2 regions of the Ralstonia chuxiongensis genome follow, and region 2 is predicted to be linked to the other one. Evidence: riboswitches for the same ligand, from Rfam matches in the RefSeq annotation. Region 2 holds a riboswitch; the other holds the start of a gene.
What was found. A riboswitch is a leader RNA that binds a small molecule or an ion and turns the genes downstream of it on or off. The one in region 2 is predicted to bind glycine.
Positions count from the first base shown of each region.

Region 1: another riboswitch for glycine. It lies ahead of NKG59_RS01115 (D-amino acid dehydrogenase); the one in region 2 lies ahead of gcvT (glycine cleavage system aminomethyltransferase GcvT).

Region 1 is NZ_JAMYWC010000001.1:260,172-271,946, reverse strand. It holds gene NKG59_RS01140 (shikimate dehydrogenase family protein) at 1-501, opposite strand, end outside; gene NKG59_RS01135 (MFS transporter) at 520-1,905, opposite strand; gene NKG59_RS01130 (IclR family transcriptional regulator domain-containing protein) at 2,137-2,904, opposite strand; gene NKG59_RS01125 (bifunctional sugar phosphate isomerase/epimerase/4-hydroxyphenylpyruvate dioxygenase family protein) at 3,042-4,928, shown strand; gene NKG59_RS01120 (porin) at 5,050-6,114, shown strand; gene NKG59_RS01115 (D-amino acid dehydrogenase) at 6,182-7,435, opposite strand; glycine riboswitch at 7,581-7,686, opposite strand; gene eutC (ethanolamine ammonia-lyase subunit EutC) at 7,751-8,542, opposite strand; gene NKG59_RS01105 (ethanolamine ammonia-lyase subunit EutB) at 8,563-9,945, opposite strand; gene chrA (chromate efflux transporter) at 10,076-11,311, shown strand; gene dbpA (ATP-dependent RNA helicase DbpA) at 11,362-11,775, opposite strand, start outside.
Region 2 is NZ_JAMYWC010000002.1:39,061-50,835, reverse strand. It holds gene NKG59_RS04850 (OPT family oligopeptide transporter) at 1-509, opposite strand, end outside; gene NKG59_RS04845 (L-serine ammonia-lyase) at 1,144-2,520, opposite strand; gene NKG59_RS04840 (alginate lyase family protein) at 2,614-3,732, opposite strand; gene gcvP (aminomethyl-transferring glycine dehydrogenase) at 3,893-6,832, opposite strand; gene gcvH (glycine cleavage system protein GcvH) at 6,900-7,280, opposite strand; gene gcvT (glycine cleavage system aminomethyltransferase GcvT) at 7,328-8,455, opposite strand; glycine riboswitch at 8,585-8,712, opposite strand; glycine riboswitch at 8,725-8,822, opposite strand; gene NKG59_RS04820 (hypothetical protein) at 9,224-9,550, opposite strand; gene NKG59_RS04815 (UvrD-helicase domain-containing protein) at 9,825-11,775, shown strand, end outside.

The DNA.
Region 1 (11,775 bases), on a different contig from region 2:
CCGCCCCAGCGATTCAGCCGATTCTGTGCGCGTGTCATACAAGGCAAGCTCGCCGACACCCGCAGCCGCCAGCGACGCGGCAATCGCCGAGCCGACACCGCCGGCCCCCGAGAGCAGCACACGCGCCCCGTCCAACTGGCGCCCCTTGCGCAGCACGCCGCGCACGAAGCCGGCACCGTCGAACTGGTCGCCCAGCAACGTGCCGTCATCGCGCTTGAGCACCGCATTGCAGGCGCCCGCGATGCGCACGGCCGGCGTGACTTCGTCGACCAGATCCACCGTGGTGACCTTGTGCGGCATGGTAATTAGCGCGCCGCGCAGGTTGGTAAAGCGGCAGATCGATTCGAAGCTCTGCGCGTAATCCTCTGCCTTCACCCCCATGGGCACCACAACGGCGTCGATGCCTTTTTGCTCGAACCAGGGGTTGTAGATCATCGGCGACTTGAAGGTCTCGGTCGGGTAGCCGATGTGGGCAATGAGGGTGGTTTTTCCAGAAATCATGGTTCAGGCGTGCGTGTTTCAGGCGGCCAAGGCTCCGGCCCGCTGGCGGGCATATTCGGCCTTGTCGACGGGTTGGGCGGCTGGCTGGCCCAGCTCGTCCATATGAATGCGGTAGGTCTCGCGTGCGGTCATGGCGGCCACGGCGGCAATCACCGTGACGCCAAAGGCAATGGCGCCCACGGTCAGCCAGATGTTGGTGGCTCCCGGCGGTGCCACGGCGGTGAAGAGGGCCGGCAGCATGGCGGTGATAGCCGTGCCGACGTTCTGCGAAATTGCCATGGCCGACACACGGGTGCGCGTCGGGAACAATTCCGGATAGAAGCTCGGGAACACCGCGTTGTAGCCCTGGTAGACCACGCCCCACATCAGAATCGAGATGACGAAGGCGAGCGGCACGTTCTTGATGCTGATGGCGTACAGGTAGGCAAAGGCGAGCAGGCCAGCGAGCAGCGAACCGATCACGATCGGCGGCTTGCGGCCGATGCGGTCGGACAGGTCACCAACATATGGAATGACGAGCACTGCAACGATGTTGCCCACCACCGGAATCCACAGGTAGATGTCTTGGGCAAAGCCGATGCCGTAAGCCGGCTGCACCGCATAGGCGGCGCCAAAGATGGTCGCCACCACCGGAATCACGTTCATCAGCGCCATGCAGACCACGCGCAGCATGTCGGGCGTGCTGTATTTGAAGGCGTCGATCACGGGGGAGCGCGGGCGGCCTTGTTGCTGTTGCTCAGCGGTAAACGCGGGGGTTTCGTGCACTTCGCGGCGGATGATGTAGCCGGCGATGATGACGACGAAGCTCAGAACGAACGGAATGCGCCAGCCCCAGGCGTTGAACTGGTCGGCGGGCATGTAGTGCGCCAGCGGTAGGAATACGGCGGCCGCCAGGATCTGCCCGGCCTGCACGCCTTGCAGCGTAAAGCTCGCGAAGAACCCGCGCCGGCCAAACGGTGCGTGCTCCAGGATCATCGAGCTGGCGCCCGAGATTTCACCGGCCACGGCAAAGCCCTGGATCAAGCGCATGATGACCAGCAATGCGGGAGCCCACAGACCGACTTGGTCATACGTGGGCAGCAGGCCCACGGCAATCGTCGAAAAACCCATCAGGAACATGCACCAGAGCAGCACGTTCTTGCGCCCGTGCGTGTCGCCCAGATGGCCCAGCACGAACGCGCCGATCGGCCGCGCGATATAACCCACGCCGTACGTCGCCAGCGAGGCGATGATGGCCGTCTTCGGGTCACCCTTGGGGAAGAAGATCTGCGGAAAGATCAGCGCTGCGGCGGTGGCGTAGATGAAGAAGTCGTAGTACTCGAGCGCCGAGCCGATCCAGCCGCTGGCGGCGGCTTTCTTCGACTGGTGCTTGCCCAGGGGTTCATGGGCAGGGGCTGCGGTCATGGTTGTCTCCGGTTTTATCTGTGCGGCCTATCGTGCGATTCGTTCGATGAAGGGCCGTCTGTACACGCAACGCAGCGTAGTCCGCCGCCAGGGCGGGGCACAAGCGACTGCTGATTAAATTCGTTCGATAATCGCACAACGTGGTGCGAATAACGTACGAGTCAAGGGTTTCTCCGAGTTCATATGTCTGTCAAAGCGCGAGGTCTTGGTGCAACGGACGTGCGTGGCGCGCTACAGCACGCGCATGATCGAAAGCGCGGTGTCCTGCAGTACCTGCAGCACACGCTGCAAGGCGTGCTCCGTTGTTTCCTCGCCGACTTGCATGTTCACACTCAGCGCGGCAATCACGTTGCCATGCCGATCGCGCAACGGCACCGCCACGCCACGCACGCCAATCTGCAATTGCTGTTCGACCACGGCGTAATCCTGCCGGCCCGCCTTGCGGATTTCATCGAACAGGCGGTCCCGCTGCAGGATCGTGTAAGGCGTGTAGGGCGTCAGCACGCAGGTCTCCAGCCATACCTTGACCTTTTGCTCGGGTTGCGCGGCCAGCATCATCACGCCGGCCGAGGCGAGCGGCGCCGGCACGCGCGCACCCAGCACGAATCCGGTACTCATGACCCGGCTGGTGCTGGTGCGCGAGATGAAAACGAGCTCCCAATCATCCAGCACGCTGAGGTACGCCACCTCGCCCACAGCGGCAGTCACCTGCTGCAGGAAGGGCTGCACCGTGCGCGGCAGGCGCGCCGAATCGAAGTACGACCAGCCCACCTTCAGCACGCGCGGCGTCAGGCTGAACAGCGTGCCTTCGCTGGTGAGGTAGCCCAGGTGTTCGAGGGTCAGCAGATAGCGGCGCGCGGCCGTGCGGGTGAGGCCGGTCAACTCGGCGGCCTGGGTGGGCGTCAGGCGCGGGTGCTCGTGGTCGAACGCCTCCAAGATGGCGAGCCCTTTTTCCAGCCCAGCGATCCAGTCGCGCCGGTTCAGCGGTTCCTTCGTCATGGCGATAACCCTAAAAACGAGCGATATGTGCGCATGATTGTACGATCATCGAACGCTGTTGCGCGAATGCCGCTTGTCGGCATGTTGGGGCGCTCCTACGCTGCGGGCATTGCTTGACGTTCGACCACCGTATCGCCATGAACTCGCTTCACCCAGCACGTCGCCCCAAATGCATCGCCACGGTGTGCCTGTCCGGCACGCTGCCTGAAAAGCTGGAAGCCGCGGCCGCCGCGGGCTTTGACGGCGTCGAGATCTTCGAAAACGACCTGTTGAATTTCGACGGATCGCCGGCGCGCGTGCGGCAAATGGCGGCGGAACTTGGGCTGGCGATCATGCTGTACCAGCCCTTCCGCGATTTCGAGGCAATGCCCGGCGAACTGCTCGCCCGTAACCTGGCGCGCGCCGAGCGCAAGTTCGACGTGATGGCCGAGCTGGGCGTCGAGATGGTGCTCGTCTGCAGCAACGTGCAGGACATCGCCATCGACGATCCTGCGCGCTCGGCAGACGATCTGCGCCAGATGGCAGAAGCAGCGGCACGGCGCGGGCTGCGCGTGGGATATGAGGCACTGGCCTGGGGGCGGCACACGCGGACCTGGCGTCAGGCGTGGCAGATTGTGCGGCAGGCTGACCACCCGGCGCTCGGGCTGATTCTCGACAGCTTCCATACGCTGTCGCTGGGCGACACGCTGGATGGCATTCACGACGTACCGGCAGACAAGCTGTTCTTCGTGCAATTTGCAGACGCCCCGAAGTTGTCGATGGACGTACTGTCCTGGAGCCGGCATCACCGTAATTTCCCGGGGCAGGGTGACCTTCCGGTGACGGACTTTGCGCGCGACTTGCTTGCTGCGGGCTATACGGGGCCCTTGTCGCTTGAAGTCTTCAATGACGAATTCCGCTCTGCACCGGCGCGGCTCACGGCGCTGGACGGCATGCGTTCGCTGCGCTGGCTGGAGTCCGAAGCTGGCGGTGCGGAACTGCCTGCGGCTGCTCAATTTGAAGGCGTGGATTTTCTGGAGTTTGCGGTGGACGCGGCGGCAGGACGGGAACTTGAAACGCGCCTGCGTGCGCTGGGTTTTATTCTTGCGGGGCACCATCGCTCCAAGGCGGTTGACCTGTATCGGCAAGGCGGCGTCAACGTGATCCTGAACATGGAGCAGGACAGCGCCGCGTCGGAGCACTTCCAGCTGCACGGGCCGTCTGTCTGTGCGATCGGCCTGAAGGTGGACGATGCCGAGCGCGCCATGACACGCGCACGTGAGCTGTGCGCCCAGGAGTGGCGCGGGCCCGTGGGGCCGACTGAGCGCAGCATTCCCGCGCTGCGCGCACCCGATGGCACGCTGCTCTATCTGATCGACGATCGCGAGGCCGATCGCAGCATCTATGAAAGCGATTTTGTCTTGCATCCTGGCGTGCAAGACGATGCAGCAGGCTGGGCATCGATTGACCATGTTGCGCAGGCGCTGCCCGCGCACCGGCTCGACAGCTTTGTGCTGTTCTACCGTGCCGTCTTTGGCATGCACGCCGAAGCCGTACAGGAGATTGCCGATCCGTACGGCCTCGTGAAAAGCCGGGCGATGGTGAGCCCGGACCGCAACGTGCGGATTCCGCTCAACGTATCGGAAAGTGGGCGCACGGCCACGGGCAGGTTCATCACGGCCTACGCGGGCTCGGGGGTGCATCACATTGCATTCCGCACTGAGCGGCTGTTCGAGACCATTGAGGCCATTGACCGTGGCGCGGCCTGCCTACAGCACGTGCCAGAGAACTACTACGACGACGTTGCCGCCCGACTTGGGCTGGATGACGCGCTGCTCACCCGCCTGCACGACGACGGTCTTCTCTACGACCGCGACCCGCACGGCGATTTTCTGCACGCCTACACCGAACCCTTTCGCGAGCGCTTCTTCTTCGAGCTTGTCCAGCGCAACGGCTACCTGGGCTACGGCGCAGCAAACGCTGCCGTGCGCATGGCTGTGCAGGCACAACTGAGCCGCGGCGCCACCACTTCGGCTGACCACTGAGACACGAGAAATCTTGCGCTCACGGTTGTGCGGCCATGGGCGCTATCCACGCAACACCGCGGCTGCGCGTGCGGCCGTCGCACATCCATACCCATCACACCAAAGAGGAGACAAGGGAGCCATGAACAAGACAATGATTGCCGCACTGGTGCTCGGAGCCACGAGCCTGCCAGCGGCGGCGCAAACCGCCGGCGGTGTCACGCTCTACGGGCTGATCGACACCACCATCCGCTACAGCACGCACGAAAATGCGGCAGGCAACAGCAATCTGCAGATGACAGACGGTGTGCTGACCGGCAGCCGTTGGGGCTTGCGCGGCACGGAAGACCTGGGCGGCGGCACCAAGGCCATGTTCATCCTGGAATCGGGCTTCTCCCCCGATACCGGTGGCAGCCAGCAGGGCGGACGTCTGTTCGGGCGTACCGCAGTGGTCGGCCTCGAAGGCGACTACGGCAAGCTTTACCTCGGCCGGCAATACACGCTGGCGCACGAGGTCCTGTCTTCATACGAGGCGATGGCGTTTGCCAACAATTCCATCGTCGGCTATCAAGGCGGCAACTACACCGGCCTGCGCTACGACAACACGGTCAAATACATCAAATCGTTCGGCGGCCTGCAACTTGCCGGCGCATGGACCTTTGGCGAGGCAGCGGGCAGCTTCAGCAAGAGTTCGGCCGGCGCCGGCTCGATCGTCTACAGCATGGGCCCGGCTGAAGTGGGCGCGGTGTATCAGGTCACGCGCGATGTGTCATCAGCGTTCTTCGGTGCGGTGCCGGCTGCGCTGGCGAGCAAGCAGACGGTCTGGGGCTTTGGCGGCAAGCTTGATACCTCGATTGCCACGTGGTACCTGGGCTATACAAACAGCCGCCTCGACGTGGCCGACTACAAGAACCAAGCCGCCTATGTGGGCGCGAAGGTGCCGATCTCCGGCGCACTGAGTTTCATCGGCACCGTGCAATATGACTGGATGAAGCATCTCGACGCGAGCGGCAAGCGCCTGACCACCGCCGGCATGCTCGACTACGCCTTCAGCAAGCGCACCGACGTCTACGCCGAAGTTGACTACACCCGCCTGCAGGGCGCCTGGATTGCGCTGAATAGCGCGGCCGCGTTCAACAACTCGGGTAACACGTATGGCAACAACTCGCGCCTGGGCGTCATGCTGGGCGTGCGGCACAAGTTCTGATCGCTCCGATCGCTCTCGCAATGAAAAAGCCCGCCAGAGTCTCGGCGGGCTTTTTCTTTTGCTGCGATCAATGCAATGGGCAGTCGCGCGCGATCACGTCGCCCACCATTGCGGCGGTGGCGCCGGATAGCGTCCAACCCAGATGCCCGTGGCCCGTGTTGTAGAACACGCGCCCATGCCGCCCACGGCCGACGCGCGGCATCATGTCCGGCATCATCGGGCGCAAGCCCGCCCACGGCACCACGCGCGACGTGCCAATCGCAAAGTTGCGGCGCGTCCAGGCCACCAGGGGCTCGATGCGGTCCGCGCGGATATCGCGGTTGTAACCGTTGAACTCCGCCGTGCCCGCCACGCGGAAGCGGCCAGCGCCGAGGCGGCTGGTCACGATCTTCGCGCTCTCATCGAGCAGGCTGACCCACGGCGCGCCTTGCACGCTGGCTTCGTCGTCCAGGTGCACCGTGATCGAATATCCCTTGACCGGATACACGTTGATGCGATCGCCCACCATTTGCGCGATATGCCGGCTGCCCACGCCCGCGCACACGACCATCGCGTCGGCGGCAATGTCCTGCACGACATTCGCCTCGCTGGTGGAAAGGCGGTCATCCAGCGTGGTTTGCAGCAAGAGACGAACGCCGCCTTCACTGGTTTGCACATCGCGCACATCCACGCCTTGCACAAAGCGCACACCGCGCTTTTCGCACGCCTGCGCGAGACCGCGCGTGAACTTGTGGATGTCGCCGGTGGCGTCGGATTCTGTGAAATAACCGCCGTAGTAGTTGCCCCGCAGTGTGGGCTCGATGGCTGCAATGTCTTCGGGGCTCACGGCGTGGCGCTCAAGCCCGCCGGCGACGAGCAGGGCGTTGGCCTTGCCTGCGGCCGTAAAGCTCGCCTTGTCGTGATAGACGTGCAGAATGCCGCGCTTCTGCAGATCGAAATCGATTTGTTCCCGTTCGGCCATCGCAAACAGATGCTTGCGTGCCTCGATGGCCATGCGCGTGGTTTCGATGGTGTTGCGGCGGTAGTGCGCGATGCTAGCGACGAACTCGCCGATCCACGAGTATTTGTGCCAGGACGGCTTGGGATTGAGCAGGAGCGGGGCGTCGTTGCGCAGCATCCATTTGATGCCCTTGAGCAGCGTGCCGGTGCTGTTCCAGACTTCAGCGTTGCTGGCGGAAAGCTGCCCGCCGTTGGCGAACGAGGTTTCCATGGCCGGATACAAGTGGCGGTCGAGCACCGTGACCCGATAGCCGAGTTGCGAGAGCGTGTAAGCAGTGGTGACGCCGGATATGCCGGCGCCGACGATGACGATGTGCGTCATGGCGGTCCCTATGGAGTGATGTCATGACCGGACGATCCGGTCGGCTCACCCCATCTGTCTCGGGACCTGAGAGCTTGGGCGTCAGCAGCGCTGGCGCCATCCCCTTCGGTGGGCGCACGCGTGCACGCCTCTCTCCAGATTCGCAGTCGACGCCACAGTCCTTTTGCCTGAGAGTTTCCGGGGTGGTTGCTCCATCGGCGCCGGGCGTTGCGCGTGTGCGCGTTAAGCCCGGTCTCTCCTGCGGCGTGTTGCAGCTGTCGTTGGTGCGTCAGCCGCGCCTGCGTGCTGCCGGTGTGGGCAGCGGGAGGGAGTGTGTCACGGGTCGTGGCGTTCGGCAAGTCGGGATGTACCGGAGGCGATGGATGGCGTGTCGTCCTTCAGGTCCACGCCGCTGCGACCGAGCGCCAGCGCGCCTTTGAGCAGGAACACCAGCCGGGTCGCTGCCTGGTCATAAGTCAGCCCTGCCGGGCGCACATTCGAGATGCAGTTGCGCTGCGCATCGGAGCAACCGACGCGCGGCGCGTAGGTCAGGTAAATGCCCAGGCTGTCAGGCGAACTCAACCCCGGCCGTTCACCGATCAGCATCACCACCTGCCGCGCACCAAGCAACGCACCGATCTCATCCCCCAACGCCACGCGAGACTGCCCGGCGATGACAACAGGGCCGATGGACCAGTCGCGCGGCAGACGATCGCGCACGCAGCACAGGAGTGGCACGCTGTGGCTTTGCACCGCCAATGCGGAAAGCCCGTCAGCAATCACAAAGACAACGTCGAAGGGCTGCGCTGGCCGCAACGGGCCGAGTTTTACTCGGCTGGCATCGTCAAGCCGGCGGCCGAGATCTGGACGGCGCAGATACTGGGCGCGGTCAGCTGCCGCGCTGTGCACGGTCAATGCCGTGAGGCCCGCCTGCCCAAGCGCGGCCGACAACGCCGTGCTATCGAGCGGCAAGTGCACGGCATCGCGCGCTTGGGCATGTGCCACGCCAAACGCGAGCACGGCGTCGGTCGTCTGGCTGTTGCCGGCGCGGCCCAACGCAATACGTGCGTCGGTAAAGGCACGCAAGTGTGTCCACGGATTCGGCTGAACGAGCGTGTGTTTCGGCATGTGCGGATATCCAACGGGGTTCACAGCGCGTGGGCCAACTGCAGCAGCGGCTGCCGCGCCGTGGCGTCTTGCAGGCGCCCAGCGGCGTCGACAATACCCATGCTTTGCAGCCACGCCTCAAACTCCGGCGCCGGCCGCAGGCCCAGCGTGTCGCGCAGATAGAGTGCGTCATGAAACGAGGTGCTCTGGTAATTGAGCATGATGTCGTCGGCGCCCGGCACGCCCATGATGAAGTGGATGCCGGCCACGCCAAACAGCGTGAGCAGCGTATCCATGTCGTCCTGATCGGCTTCAGCGTGGTTGGTGTAGCAGACGTCGCAGCCCATGGGCAGGCCCATCAGCTTGCCGCAGAAGTGGTCTTCCAGCCCCGCGCGGATGATCTGCTTGCCGTCGTAGAGATACTCCGGACCGATAAAACCGACCACCGTGTTGACCAGCAACGGCGAGAACGCCCGCGCCACCGCATAGGCACGCGCCTCCATGGTTTGCTGATCGACGCCGTGATGCGCATTGGCCGACAACGCGCTGCCCTGGCCGGTCTCGAAATACATCACGTTATTGCCGACCGCACCGCGCGCCAGGCCCTGCGCCGCGTCATGCGCCTCGGCCAGCAAGGCAAGACTAATGCCGAATCCCGCGTTGGCCTGTTCGCTGCCCGCCACCGATTGAAACACCAGGTCAACCGGCGCGCCCTGGTCAATGGCGCGCAGTGTGTTTGTCACGTGGGTCAGCACGCACGACTGCGTGGGAATGGCGTAGCGATTGCGCAGTTCATCGACCAATTGCAGCAGCGATACGATCGCACCGAGATTGTCGCCCGCAGGGTTGATGCCGATGGTCGCATCGCCGCAGCCATAGAGCAGGCCATCGATGATCGACGCGGCAATACCTTTGGGGTCGTCCGTCGGGTGATTGGGCTGCAGCCGGACTGACAATCGGCCGGGCAAGCCGATGGTGTTGCGAAAGCGCGTGACCACGCGGCACTTGCGGGCCACGGAAATCAGATCCTGATTGCGCATCAGCTTGCTGACCGCGGCGGCCATTTCGGGCGTGATGCCGGGCGCGACGCTTGCCAGCGTCTGGCTGTCCGTCTCATGCAGGAGCAACCAGTTGCGGAACTCGCCCACCGTGAGCGAGGCAATCGGCCGGAAGGCCTGTGCGTCGTGCCGATCAAGAATCAGGCGCGTGACCTCGTCTTCCTCATAAGGCACCAGCGCTTCGTTAAGGAACGCCGACAGCGGCACGTCTGCCAGCGCCATGCGCGCGGCCATGCGCTCGCCTTCGCTGGCAGCAGCCAGGCCCGCCAGATAGTCGCCGGAGCGCGCCGGGCTGGCTTTGGCCAGGAGCGTCTTGAGATCGTTGAACACATAGCGCTGCGCGCCAATGGCCTGAGCGAAGTGCATGATGGGATACGCGGAAGCGTCCAATGACGGTGACGGTGACGGCGATGCCTATCCTGCCACTTTAGTTGCCTTCTATGCCACGGCGGCAATGTTCTAATACGCGCTTCCCAAACGTCGATCTCGCCCGCAAATGACCGCATCCGCCACACCGTCCCGCACACATCACGCGGGCTCTGCCATGGAAGTGCTGGCGGTCTTTCTCAAGCTGGGTCTCACCAGTTTCGGTGGGCCGGTCGCACATATCGGCTACTTCCGGCGCGAGCTCGTGGAGCGCCGCCGCTGGCTGGACGACGCAACATTCACCGACCTTGTCGGGCTTTGCCAGTTTCTGCCGGGGCCTGCCAGCAGCCAGGTGGGGTTTTCCGTCGGGCTGCTTCGGGCGGGATGGCGTGGCGGGTTGGCAGCATGGTGCGGCTTTACGCTGCCCTCCGTCTTGCTGCTGCTGGTTTTTGCGATGCTCGCGCCGAGCTTGGGCGGCCCGATTGGCGCGGGCCTGATCCACGGTTTGAAGCTGGTTGCCGTTGCGGTGGTGGCGCAGGCCGTGTGGGACATGGCGCGCAAGCTTTGTCCTGACTGGCAGCGCGCAGGTATCGCGCTGATCAGCATCGCCGTGCTCAGCGCGTTGACGACCGTTTACGCGCAACTTGTCGTGATCGTGCTTGGCGCCGTACTGGGGCTGATGTTATGCCGATCGTCCCGTCCGGCGAGTGGTGCTCCGAGGGCGGAGCAGGGGGCTGCATTCCGCGTGTCTCACGTGGCGAGCATCGTCAGCCTGGTGCTCTTCTGCGCGCTGCTGTTCGGGCTTCCGGTTGTTGCAGGTCTTCATCCGTGGATGCCCGCCAAGGTGTTCGACGCGTTCTATCGTTCGGGCGCGTTGGTTTTCGGGGGCGGGCACGTCGTGCTTCCGCTGCTGGAGCATCAGACGGTCGCGACGGGTTGGGTCACGTCGAACGATTTCTTGGCAGGCTACGGCGCCGCGCAGGCCGTGCCCGGGCCGTTGTTCACCTTCGCCGCTTTCCTTGGCTGGACGATCGGACCGGGGCTGAATCACTGGGCCGGGGCTGCGCTTGCCACGGTGGGCATTTTTCTGCCGGGCCTGCTGCTGGTCATCGCGGCGCTGCCTTACTGGCAGGCGTTGCGCGCGCGTCCTTCCATGGCGGCGCTGCTGGCGGGTGTGAATGCCGCAGTCGTTGGATTGCTGGCTTTTGCCCTTTACACACCCGTCTGGACGAGCGCCGTGCGGTCATGGAGCGACTTTGCCGTCGCGGCGATTGCGTTCCTGCTGCTGACGCGATGGAAAACGCCACCGCTGATTGTGGTGGCGTTTTGTGCGGCGGCGGGCGTTGCCGCTGCCATGCTGGGTTGAATCGCGCTCTTCCTACGAGCGGCAACCGGTAACTGCGCAGGGGCAGGGGGTCATTCGTCCATGAGCCGAACCCTGACCTTCTTGCCCTTCAGCGTGCCGCCGTTGAGCTTGCGCAGCGCCTCGCGTGCGATGCCGCGGTCGACCGCAACGTAGGTCGAGAATTCGGTCACGTTGATCTTGCCGATCTGGTCGCCCCGAAAGCCGGCGTCGCCTGTCAGGGCACCGAGCACATCGCCGGGGCGGATCTTCTCCTTGCGTCCGCCGAGAATCTGTAGCGTTTCCATTGGCGGCAGCAGCGGTGCGTCATTGCCGGTATCCAGCTCGTCGAGCTTGTGCCATTCGACCTCGCGCCCGAGGGCCTGCTCGATGTTGCCGACACGGCCCATCTCGTCCATGCTCGCGAGGCTCAGCGCCCAGCCGTTCTCATCGGCGCGGCCCGTGCGGCCAATGCGATGCACGTGCAC
Region 2 (11,775 bases):
GTGGCGGCGGGCACGGCGTCAGCGTCCGAGCCATCCGACGTTTGGCCGCTGCCCACGCGCAGGATTTCCGCCGCCGCCACGCCTTCGGGATAGGGCAGGTCGCTCTGCACCACCATCGCGTGGCGCAGCGGAATCGTGAACACCACGCCGAGCATGCCACCCGCCATGCAGACCCCAAACGTTTGCCAAAACGGGAAACCTTGCCAGTGCCCGATCATCACCAGGCCGGGCAGGATGAAGATGATGGAAGACAGCGTCCCGGCCGCAGACGCCTGCGTCTGCACCATGTTGTTCTCAAGGATGTTCGTGCCGCCGAGCATGCGCAGCACCGCCATGGAAATCACCGCTGCGGGAATCGCCGATGAAAACGTCAGGCCGACTTTCAGGCCGAGGTACACGTTTGAAGCGGTGAAGATCACGGTGATGATCGCGCCGAGGATCATGCCGCGTAGCGTCAGCTCGGGCAGGGTCGCTGCCGAAATGTGCTTGGGAGGATGGAGGGATTGCATCCTGCGGGTCTCCAAAGAGGGTTCTTGTGGCGCGGATTATAGGAGTGGATGGGGGCGGGGGCTTGGTGGATTTTTTTGGTGTGTCCTCTAGATTTTTTGTTTGTGGTCCATCCCTTGTTTCATCCCCTGCCGGGGCTGACTCACTTTCTTTGTCTTGCCAAAGAAAGTAAGCAAAGAAAGGCGCGCCCGATGCGGCGACCCCCCTCCTTGAATTTATGTCGCAAGGAGGGGAAGGGAAAAACTCGCTGCGCTCAGACAGTTTCCCTTCCTTTTTCCTCCTTGCAACAGAAATTCAAGGCGCCGCATAGGGCAGGGAAAGTCAAAGACAGAAGCCAAACACTCTGGACGCAAGCCCAAACGACAAAGGCCAACCGCGCGACGGGTTGGCCTTTTTCTTTTGACGTTGAGCCCTTGATGGCGCCTTGAATTTTTGTGGGCGGGCGGATCAAGGAAGGAGGCTGTCTGAGCGAAGCGAATTTGCCTCCTTCCCCGCACGGTCACACAAATTCAAGGAGGCTTTCGCCATCTCGGGCGCGCCTTTCTTTTGCTTACTTTTCTTTGGCAAGACAAAGAAAAGTGAGTCGGTCCCGGCAGGGAACGAAAGGAGTGTGGACCACCAAGGCAAAAATCAAAATCAGCACTCCACAATATTCACAGCCAGTCCGCCCCGCGCAGTCTCCTTGTACTTAGTCTTCATATCCGCCCCCGTCTCCCGCATCGTCTTGATCACGGAGTCGAGCGAAACATAATGCGTGCCGTCCCCGCGCAACGCCATGCGCGCCGCATTCACCGCCTTCACAGACGCCATCGCATTGCGCTCGATACACGGAATCTGCACCAGTCCGCCAACCGGGTCGCATGTCAGCCCGAGGTTGTGCTCCATGCCGATCTCAGCCGCGTTCTCCACCTGCGCAGGCGTACCACCCAGCACCGCAGCGAGCGCGCCCGCCGCCATCGAACACGCCACGCCGACTTCGCCCTGGCACCCGACTTCCGCACCCGAGATCGACGCGTTCATCTTGTAAAGCATGCCGATCGCGCCGGCGGTGAGGAGGAAGTCCACGATGCCATCGTCATTCGCGCCGGGCACGAAGCGGTCGTAGTAATGCATCACGGCCGGGATAATGCCCGCTGCGCCGTTGGTCGGCGCCGTGACGACGCGCCCGCCCGCAGCGTTTTCTTCATTCACGGCAATCGCATACAGATTCACCCAGTCGATGACTGACAGCGGGTCGGACAGCGTGCGTTCGGCCTGCACCGTGAGCCGTGAATACAACTCGGCGGCACGGCGACGCACGTGGAACGGGCCAGGCAATTCGCCCTCCGTGCGGCAGCCGCGCGCCACGCACGCCTGCATCACATGCCAGATGTTGAGCAGACCAGCGCGCACTTCAGCTTCCGTGCGCGTCGTCAGTTCGTTTTCGAGCATCAGTCGGGCGATGGATTTGCCCGTCGATTCGCACATCGCCAGCAGTTCCTTGCCGCTGCGGAACGGATGCGGCAACTGGTCATGCGCTGCAAGCACCTGCGTGTTTGGCGCGCCGGCCGTGACGACAAAGCCGCCGCCGACTGACAGATAGCGCGCCTCGCGCAGACGCTCGCCGGCAGCGTCGAAGGCGTGGAACTTCATACCGTTCGGATGCTCGGCCATCGCTTCGCGGCGGTAGAAGGCGATGTGTTCTTTCTCGGTAAAGCGCATCGCGTGACGGCCCAGCAGCGACAGCGATTGCGATGCGCGCAACGCTGCCAGTTTGGCATCGATGGTGTCCGGGTCGATGGTATCCGGCGCCTCGCCCATCAGGCCGAGGATGACGCCGCGATCGGTGCCGTGGCCTTTGCCGGTGGCGCCCAGCGAGCCATACAGCTCGACACGCACGCTGGCGACTTGCGGCATCAGCCCATCGGCTTCCAGGCCGGAAGCAAACATGAGCGCGGCGCGCATCGGCCCGACGGTGTGCGAGCTGGACGGACCAATGCCGATCTTGAAGAGGTCGAAAACGGAAACAGCCATGGGGTGAGGCTCCGGGGGCGTTAAAGGGTGCAAGCGGCTTGTGGCCACTTGCGCCAGGTAGTTGTGCGCGCTGTCAGTACAGAGCTTCGCCGGTTAGCGGGCTGCGCACAGCGCCAGCCAGTCAGGCGCGGTCGCGGCGAGCCGCTCGGCCAGCGTGCGGTATTTCGGGTCCAGTCGCGCAGCCTGCCAATACAGCGTGCCGGCGCTTTTCGGCTCCCACATGCCGGAGAAGCCGGGCAGGCCCGCGTCGGCTCGCTTCTTGTCGAAGGCAACGTGCGAGTGGACGTATTCCTCGTGCGTGCGGCTGCCGTCGGCATACGGCACGAGCCAATCAACGGCGGCGGCGAGCGTGGCGCCGTTGGCTGCGCGCTCATGTAGCCAGTGCTGGCCAAAAGGCTGCACGGCAATCGCGGCCATCGTCAGCGGCTCGAGGTCGTAGACGACGTAGTGAAGTGCATCGCGGTCTTCAAAATCTTCCACCGACCCGTCCGGGCGCACATTATTGGCGACCTGTTGCAGGAACAGGCGATGTACCTGCGCGAGCAACGCGTGGTCACCCAGCGCGGCAGCCGACATTGCCATCAGCTTGATGCGGTGGCTTTGCCAGTTGTTCACCCACGTGTGTGACAGCGGCTGGTGCGCAGCCTCGGTGCGGGCAATATAGCCCTCGGCCAGCGTGCGCAGGAAGCGTTGCGTCTCTGCGCGCGTGCCGGGCGTCAGGCCGTCGCGCGCGAGCATGTAGGCCTGGATCAGCGCATCGAACTTCGTCTCGTCGATCGGGTTGAAGCTCGGTACATACGTGCCGACCCACGCGTGCAGAAAGGTGTCGACCTGCTCGGCGAACCGCATGTCGCCTGTGAGGCGCCAGGCCATTGCTGCGTCGCGCATGACCGGAAAGTCCCGCGCGGCCACAACGGATTCGTCGTAGATGCCCTGGTGTGGCAACGTGCCTTCGGTATGCAGGCGAGGCAACGGGTGCGGCGTCTGCGTGAGGTGCTGCGTGGCGCGGGCGACCCGCTTTACCGCGGCGGGCTCGCCGGACTGCGCTGGTGAAACGCTGCACCAGTCCTGCCCCGGCCTGGCGGGGTTGTGCGCGGCTGCGTACAACGATGCAGCCGCACCTGCCTGTGTCGGCGAGCAGGCTCCGCACACAACCACTGCGGCAACACAGGCAAGCAGACGGAAAAATGGGGCAGGGTGGCGCGTTGGCATAGCAGGGTCCCGTCGGATCAGGTGAACTGGCGTCACCATAACGGCGAAGGGCGCTGAAAGCGTCCGTTGTGAGCGCGGGTTACAGGGGTTGCGTCCGGTTACATGTGACGCGGCGGCGGAACACAATGCACCGCCGCCGCGTCATGTCACTTCGAATGCCTCAATCCTGCGCGTACTCGCTCATCGGCACGCAGGCGCAGAACAGGTTGCGGTCGCCGTAGACGTTGTCGGCACGGCCGACCGGCGGCCAGTACTTTTGCTTGCGCAGCGATGCTACCGGATAGGCGGCCTGCTCACGCGTGTACTTGTGCGACCAGTCATCGGCCATCACCACGGCTGCGGTGTGCGGTGCGTGCTTCAGCGGGTTGTCTTCGCGGTCGAATTCGCCCGAGATCACCTTGTCGACCTCGCCGCGGATGGCGATCATCGCGTCGATGAAGCGGTCGAGTTCCACCTTCGGCTCGCTTTCGGTCGGCTCGATCATCAGCGTGCCGGGCACCGGGAAGCTCATCGTCGGTGCGTGGAAGCCGAAGTCCATCAGGCGCTTGGCGATATCTTCGTTGCTGATGCCCGATTCCTTCTGCAGCGGGCGGATGTCGAGAATGCACTCGTGCGCCACCAGGTCGTGCGCGCCCGTGTACAGCACCGGGTAATACGGGGCGAGCCGCTTGGCCACGTAGTTGGCCGACAGGATGGCCGTCTCGGTGGCGGCGGTCAGGCCCGCTGCGCCCATCATCGCGATGTACATCCACGAGATCGGCAGGATCGACGCCGAGCCGAACGCTGCGGCCGACACGTTGCCGATGTTCTGGCTGGCGTCTTCACCCGAGGCTGCGCGCCCCGGGAGGAACGGTGCAAGGTGCGCGCCCACGGCCACCGGACCGACGCCCGGGCCGCCGCCGCCGTGCGGAATGCAGAACGTCTTGTGCAGGTTCAGGTGCGAGACGTCGCCGCCGAAGTGGCCCGGTGCGGCGGTGCCGACCATGGCGTTCATGTTGGCGCCGTCCACGTAGACCTGGCCGCCGTGGCTGTGCACGATCTCGCACACGCGCTTGACGCCTTCCTCGAATACGCCGTGCGTGGATGGGTAGGTGATCATGATTGCCGCGAGGTTCTTGCTGTGCTCGGCGGCCTTCTTCTCCAGATCAGCCAGGTCGACGTTGCCGCGCTCATCGCACGCCACGACAACAACCTGCATGCCGGCCATCTGTGCCGATGCAGGGTTCGTGCCGTGCGCCGACGACGGGATCAGGCACACATTGCGGTGCGCTTCGCCACGGCTGGCGTGGTAGGCGTGGATGATCAGCAGGCCAGCGTATTCGCCCTGCGAGCCGGCATTCGGCTGCAGGCTGACGGCCGCATAGCCGGTGGCGGCGCACAGCATCTGTTCGAGCTGATCGATCATCTCGCGGTAGCCAACGGTCTGATCGGCCGGCGCGAACGGGTGGATGTTCGAGAACTCGGGCCACGTCACCGGCAGCATTTCTGCGGTGGCGTTGAGCTTCATCGTGCACGATCCCAGCGGGATCATCGTGCGGTCGAGCGCGAGATCCTTGTCGGCCAGGCTGCGCAGGTAGCGCAGCATTTCGTGTTCGGAATGGTGCGCGTTGAACACCGGGTGCGTCAGGTACGCGCTCTGGCGCACGAGCGAGGCCGGATATGCGTCCGCAACTGCTGCTTCGGTCTTGTCGAAGTCCGGTGCGGCAGCGTGTGCGGCGTGCGCGAAGACTTCCCACAGCGCAACGACATCGGCGCGTGTGACCGTCTCGTCCAGCGAGATACCCAGGCGTGCATCGTCGATCTGGCGCAGGTTGATGCCGTGCGCCTGTGCCGCGATGTGCAGGTTGGCAGTGCGCGCGCCGGTGGCGACGGTCAGCGTGTCGAAAAAGGCGTCGGCTTCCAGCGTGTAGCCGATCGCGCGCAGGCCGGCGGCCAGCGTGGCGGTCAGGCGGTGCACGCGTTGGGCGATGCGCTTCAGGCCCTGCGGGCCGTGGTAGACGGCGTACATCGAGGCCATCACGCCCAGCAGTACCTGTGCGGTACAGATGTTCGAGGTGGCCTTCTCGCGGCGGATGTGCTGCTCGCGCGTCTGCAGTGCGAGGCGGTAGGCCGAATTGCCTTGCGCATCGATCGTCACGCCGACCAGGCGACCGGGCATCGAGCGCTTGAACGCATCGCGCACGGCCATGTAGCCGGCATGCGGGCCACCGAAGCCGAACGGCACGCCAAAGCGCTGCGTGTTGCCGATCACGACGTCGGCACCCCATTCGCCCGGCGCGGCCAGCAGCGTGAGCGCCAGCAGGTCTGCAGCCGCAACGACCAAACCGCCGGCAGCGTGCACGGCATCGGTCAGCGCCTGGTACGTCGCCAGATCGCCCAGCAGCGCACCGTTGGCGCCCGGGTATTGCAGCAGCACGCCGAACGCGTCGTGCTTGGCAGCGTCGGCCGCCGGCCCCGTCACCACTTGCACGCCGATCGGTTCGGCACGGGTGCGCACGACTTCCAGCGTTTGCGGAAGTACGTCGTCCGCCACAAAGAACACGGTCGACTTCGATTTACCAATGCGCTGCAGCAGCGTCATCGCCTCGGCAGCGGCGGTCGCTTCATCGAGCATCGACGCATTGGCGATGTCCATGGCGGTCAGGTCGATCACCATCTGCTGGAAGTTCAGCATCGCCTCCAGGCGGCCCTGCGAGATTTCGGGCTGATACGGCGTGTATGCCGTGTACCAGGCGGGGTTCTCGAGGATGTTGCGCAGGATGACGCCCGGCGTGTGCGTGCCGTAATAGCCCTGGCCGATCAGGCTCTTGGCCACGCGGTTCTGCCCCGCGATGCCGCGCAGCTTGGCAAGCGCCGCTTCTTCGGTCAGTGGCTGCGTGAATTCGCCCAGCGGCATGCCGTCCTGGCGGCGGATGGCGGGCGGGATCACGGCGTCGATCAGCTTGGCGCGGCTATCAAAACCGAGCGCAGCAAGCATCTGCGCTTGCTCTTCCGGCGACGGGCCGATGTGGCGGTGCGCGAAGGCGTCGCACGCCTCCAGGGCGGCGAGGGTGGGGCGTTCGGCAGCAAGCGCCGAGGAAGCGGGGTGCGGAGCGTTCATGGCAAGGGCTCGAAATTCAGGCAAAGCGCCGATGTGCGGGTCAGGCACATCGGCTTCGGTGACCGGCTTAGCCGATCTTGGCGGCGTACTGCTCGGCCGACATCAGCGCGTTCACATCGTCGGCGTTGGTCGGCTTGATCTTGAACAGCCACGCCTCGTAGGCGCCGGCGTTGACCGACTCGGGCGCGCCCGCGGCGTCGGCGTTGTTGGCGATGATCTCGCCCGAGACGGGGGCGTAGATGTCGGAGGCGGCCTTGACCGATTCGACCACGGCAATCGCCTCGTCCTTGGCGACTGCGCGACCAGCGTCCGGCAGCTCCAGGAAGACGATGTCGCCCAGCGCGTCCTGCGCGTAATCGGTGATGCCGATGGTCAGCGTGCCGTCGGCTTCAACGCGGATCCACTCGTCGTGTTCGGTGTACTTCAGATCGGCGGGAACGTTGCTCATGAAAGGTTTCTCCGGAAGATTGGTATTGGGGGATGCAGATTCGGTGTTCAGCTGACCAGCGCCTTGCCATTGCGCACGAACGGCAGTTTAACCACAGTCGCGGTCAACTTGCGGTCGCGAATTTCGACCTGTACGTCGGTGCCGATGGCCACGTCCTTGGGCAGGCGCGCCAGTGCAATCGAGAGCGACAGGCTCGGGCTGAACGTGCCGCTGGTGATCTCGCCGTCACCGGCGGTGGTGATGACCTTCTGGTGGGCGCGCAGCACGCCGCCCTTGTCGCGCAGGATCAGGCCGACGAACTGTTCGCGCTGGCCGCCGGCTTGCAGCGCGGCCTTGCCGGTGAAGTCGCGTTCGCTTTGCAGATCGACCGTCCAGGCGAGGCCGGCGTCGAGCGGCGAGACGTGCTCGTCCATGTCCTGGCCGTAGAGGTTCATGCCCGCTTCCAGGCGCAGCGTGTCGCGCGCGCCGAGGCCGGCCGGGCGTACGCCTGCTTGCAGCAGGCGCTCCCACACACCGGCGATCTGCGCGGCCGGCACGACCAGTTCGAAACCGTCTTCGCCGGTGTAGCCGGTGCGGGCCACCATGATCTCGCCCACGTTTTCCACGGTGACGAAGCCGGCGTTGAACGGCTTGAGCGCGTCCCCCACCGCCTGCGTGCCGGGTAGCGCGGCGTACGTCTTGGCGCGCGCATTCGGGCCTTGCACGGCCAGGATGCCCAGCGGCTCGGCGCCAGCGTTGTTGTCGGAGCGGCGCGGCGTGATCGTCACGTCGGTGCCGGCGGCGGCGTTCTGCGCGACGATCCACTCCAGGTCCGTCGGCGCGGTACCGGCGTTGACCACCAGGCGGAACCAGTCTTCGCGGAAGAAGTAGACGATCAGGTCGTCGATCACGCCGCCCTTGGGGTTGAGCATGCAACTGTAGAGCGCCTTGCCGGGCGTTTGCAGCTTGTCGACGTTGTTGGCGAGCAGCCCACGCAGGAAGTCGCGCACGCGTGCGCCCGTGAGGTCGACCACGCACATGTGCGAGACATCAAAAATACCGGCGTCTTGGCGCACGGCGTGGTGCTCTTCGATCTGGGAGCCGTAGTTGACGGGCATGTCCCAGCCGCCAAAGTCGACCATGCGGGCCCCCAGCGAGCGGTGGATGGCATTGAGCGGCGTGTGTTGGAGCGTCATGGAATCTCTCGGCTGAGCGCGCCGCCGTGGCTTGGGCGCGGCGCATGGATCGGGAACCAGAAAAGCAAAAAGGCCACCTGCACAGCCTGATCCCTCATGGTGACGCCATGAAGATCAACAAGCTGCGCAGATGGCCCCTCTGTCCTTGGTACCTGAGAGATTGCGAAGCGGGGCGCATAGCGGTGCGCGCCGTTCGTGAGCCCCTTCGGTGGGCGCCCGCAGTGATCGTGCGGCGCCAGCTCTCCAGAGTGCGGTCGGACGCATGTCCGCCGATCCGCCCGGTCCTGGATGCCTGAGAGTTTTCGGGTGCTACCCCTTCGGCGGCGCCTTGCCGTGTACGGCGGGCACGCTCTCCCGGATGGATGGGCGGAATTTACGGAAGGGGGATGGGATTGTCAATTGGGGTGGACTTGGCGGCTTTTGAAAGGAGGGCTGGTTTTTATGCTTTCGGTGCATCCCTGGTTTCATCCCCTGCCGGGGCTGACTCACTTTCTTTGTCTTGCCAAAGAAAGTAAGCAAAGAAAGGCGCGCCCGAGATGGCGAAAGATTCCTTGAATTTATGTCGCAGGGAGGGAGGAGAGGCAAACTCGCTTCGCTCAAACAGCCTCCCCTCTTTTTCCTCCCTGCAACAGAAATTCAAGGCGCCATCTAGGGCAGGTACGTCAAAGGCCAAAGACAACGGCCACACCCTCGGGAGCTGGCGAGGTCGCCAAGCTCCAAGCGTGTGGCCGGAGTGCGGGTGTTGGTTGGTCTTGCTTTGGCTTTGACTTACTTGCCGATCTGGCGGCTGACCTGGTTTTCCTGCTGGTTCAGCGTGCGCTGCTCCTGCTTGGTGATGGCGCCGCCATTTTGAGCCGCCATGTCGCGCTCTTCCTGGCGAATCTGGTGGTCTTCCCGGTGCATCTGGCGCGCCTGGCCCTTGGTGATCTCGCCTTCCTTCACTTCGTTGTGGATGCGCTTGTTCTGGTTGGCCAGGCGGTGGTTGACCTCGGCACGGCGCGGGTGGTCTTTTTGCCACTGCGTTTGGGCGAAGGCGCCGGTGGTGGCGGACAGGGCGACGGCGGTAACGGCCAGGGCTTTGACGATGCGGTGCATGGTGGGTTCTCCGGTGGGCGGCCGACCGATTCAGCCGCTGTCCCGTCCATAACGGGGTGCCGCGCATGACCGCTTACGTGGTTCGTGTAACCACGCGTAAGCGGTGTAACGCCCGTGCGAAAAGCGGGGGGCGCAAACGCATGCGGTGCAGCTTCGCGCACCTCCGTCAGGCCCGACGCAGGTGGCCTTGCGCAGGCTCAATCGATGCAAAGGCGCCGTGCTACCATCGCCCTCCGCTGTATGTTCCCGCCTGCTTTTTCTTCTGCCTCTTCCCATGTCTTCCGGTCTCGCCCACGGGCTCAATGCTGCCCAATCCGAAGGTGTGCATTACCTCGATGGCCCGTGCCTGGTGCTGGCCGGGGCGGGCTCAGGCAAGACGCGCGTGATCACGCAGAAGATCGCGCACCTGATCCTGAACAAGGGGTTTGAGCCGCGTCACATCGCTGCCGTTACGTTCACCAACAAGGCCGCCAAGGAAATGCAGGAGCGCGTGGCCAAGCTGATGGACGGCAAGACACGCGAAGACGGCAAGCGCATTCCCATCAAGCAGTTGACGGTGTGTACCTTCCACTCGCTCGGTGTGCAGATTCTGCGCGCCGAGGCCGAGCATGTGGGCCTGAAGCCGCGCTTCTCGATCATGGATTCGGACGATTGCTTCGGGATGATCCAGGAGCAGCTGGCCACCACCGACAAGCAACTGATCCGCCGCGTGCAGAGCACGATCTCGCTGTGGAAGAACGGTCTCGTCGACCCGGACACCGCGATTGCCGAAGCGCTCGCCAACAACAACGTCGATGACCACCAGGCGGCGCTCGTCTACCGCAATTACGTTGCGACGCTGCACGCGTATCAGGCGGTGGATTTTGACGATCTGATCCGTATTCCTGCCGAGCTGTTCGCCCGCAATGAAGAGGTGCGCCTGAAGTGGCAGAACCGCCTGCGCTACTTCCTCGTCGACGAATACCAGGACACCAACGCCTGCCAGTATCAGCTGCTGAAGCTGCTGGCGGGCGGCTCGCACTTGCGTGCGCCGGCCTTCACGGCGGTGGGCGACGACGATCAGGCCATCTACGGCTGGCGCGGCGCCACGCTCGACAACCTCAAGCTGCTGCAGACGGATTTCCCGAACCTCAAGGTCATCAAGCTGGAGCAGAACTACCGCTCCACGGTGCGCATCCTGAACGCGGCCAACGCCGTGATTGCGCAGAACCCGAAGCTGTTCGAGAAGACGTTGTGGAGCGAGCATGGCATGGGCGACGCGATCAACGTGACAAGCGCCAATGACGAAGAGCACGAAGCCGAGAGCGTCGTCTTCAAGCTCTCTGCCCACAAGTTCGAGCGTCGCGCGCAGTTTCGGGATTACGCGATCCTGTATCGCGGCAACTTCCAGGCGCGCCTGTTCGAGCAGATCCTGCGCCGCGAGCGCATTCCGTATGTGCTCTCGGGCGGCCAGAGCTTTTTCGACAAGGCCGAGATCAAGGACCTATGCGCCTACCTGCGGCTGATTGCCAACGCGGATGACGATCCTGCGTTCATCCGCGCCATCACCACGCCCAAGCGCGGCGTGGGCAATGCGACGCTCGAAGTGCTGGGTTCGTTCGCGGGACAGGCCAAGGTGTCGTTGTTCGAGGCGGCGATGATGGGCGGCATCGAGGCCCAACTGGCGCCGCGCCAGCTCGAACCGCTGCGGGTGTTTTGCGAATTCATCGTGCGGCTGTCGGACCGGGCCGCCAAGGAACCCGCCGCCACGCTGCTCGACGAGATGATGGAAGGCATCCATTACGAGGCCTACCTGTATGACACCTACGACGAGCGCCAGGCCCAGAACAAGTGGACCAACGTGCTGGAGTTTCTCGACTGGCTCAAGCGCAAGGGCACCAAGCCCGAGAAAGAGGATGACGAAGAGGCCACCGGTTTCGACAATGCCGATGGCCTGATGGATGCCGGCAAAAACCTGCTGGAGCTCACGCAGACCATCGCGCTGATCAGCATGCTCGAAGGCAAGGAAGAAGACCCGGATGCGGTGCGTCTTTCAACGTTGCATGCGAGCAAGGGGCTGGAGTATCCGCATGTGTTTTTGGTGGGCGTGGAAGAGGGCATCCTGCCGCACTGCCGCGAAGACGATGATCTGACCGACGAGAAGATCGAAGAAGAGCGGCGGTTGATGTATGTGGGCATCACGCGGGCGCAGCGCAGTCTGCATATCAGCTGGTGCAAGAAGCGCA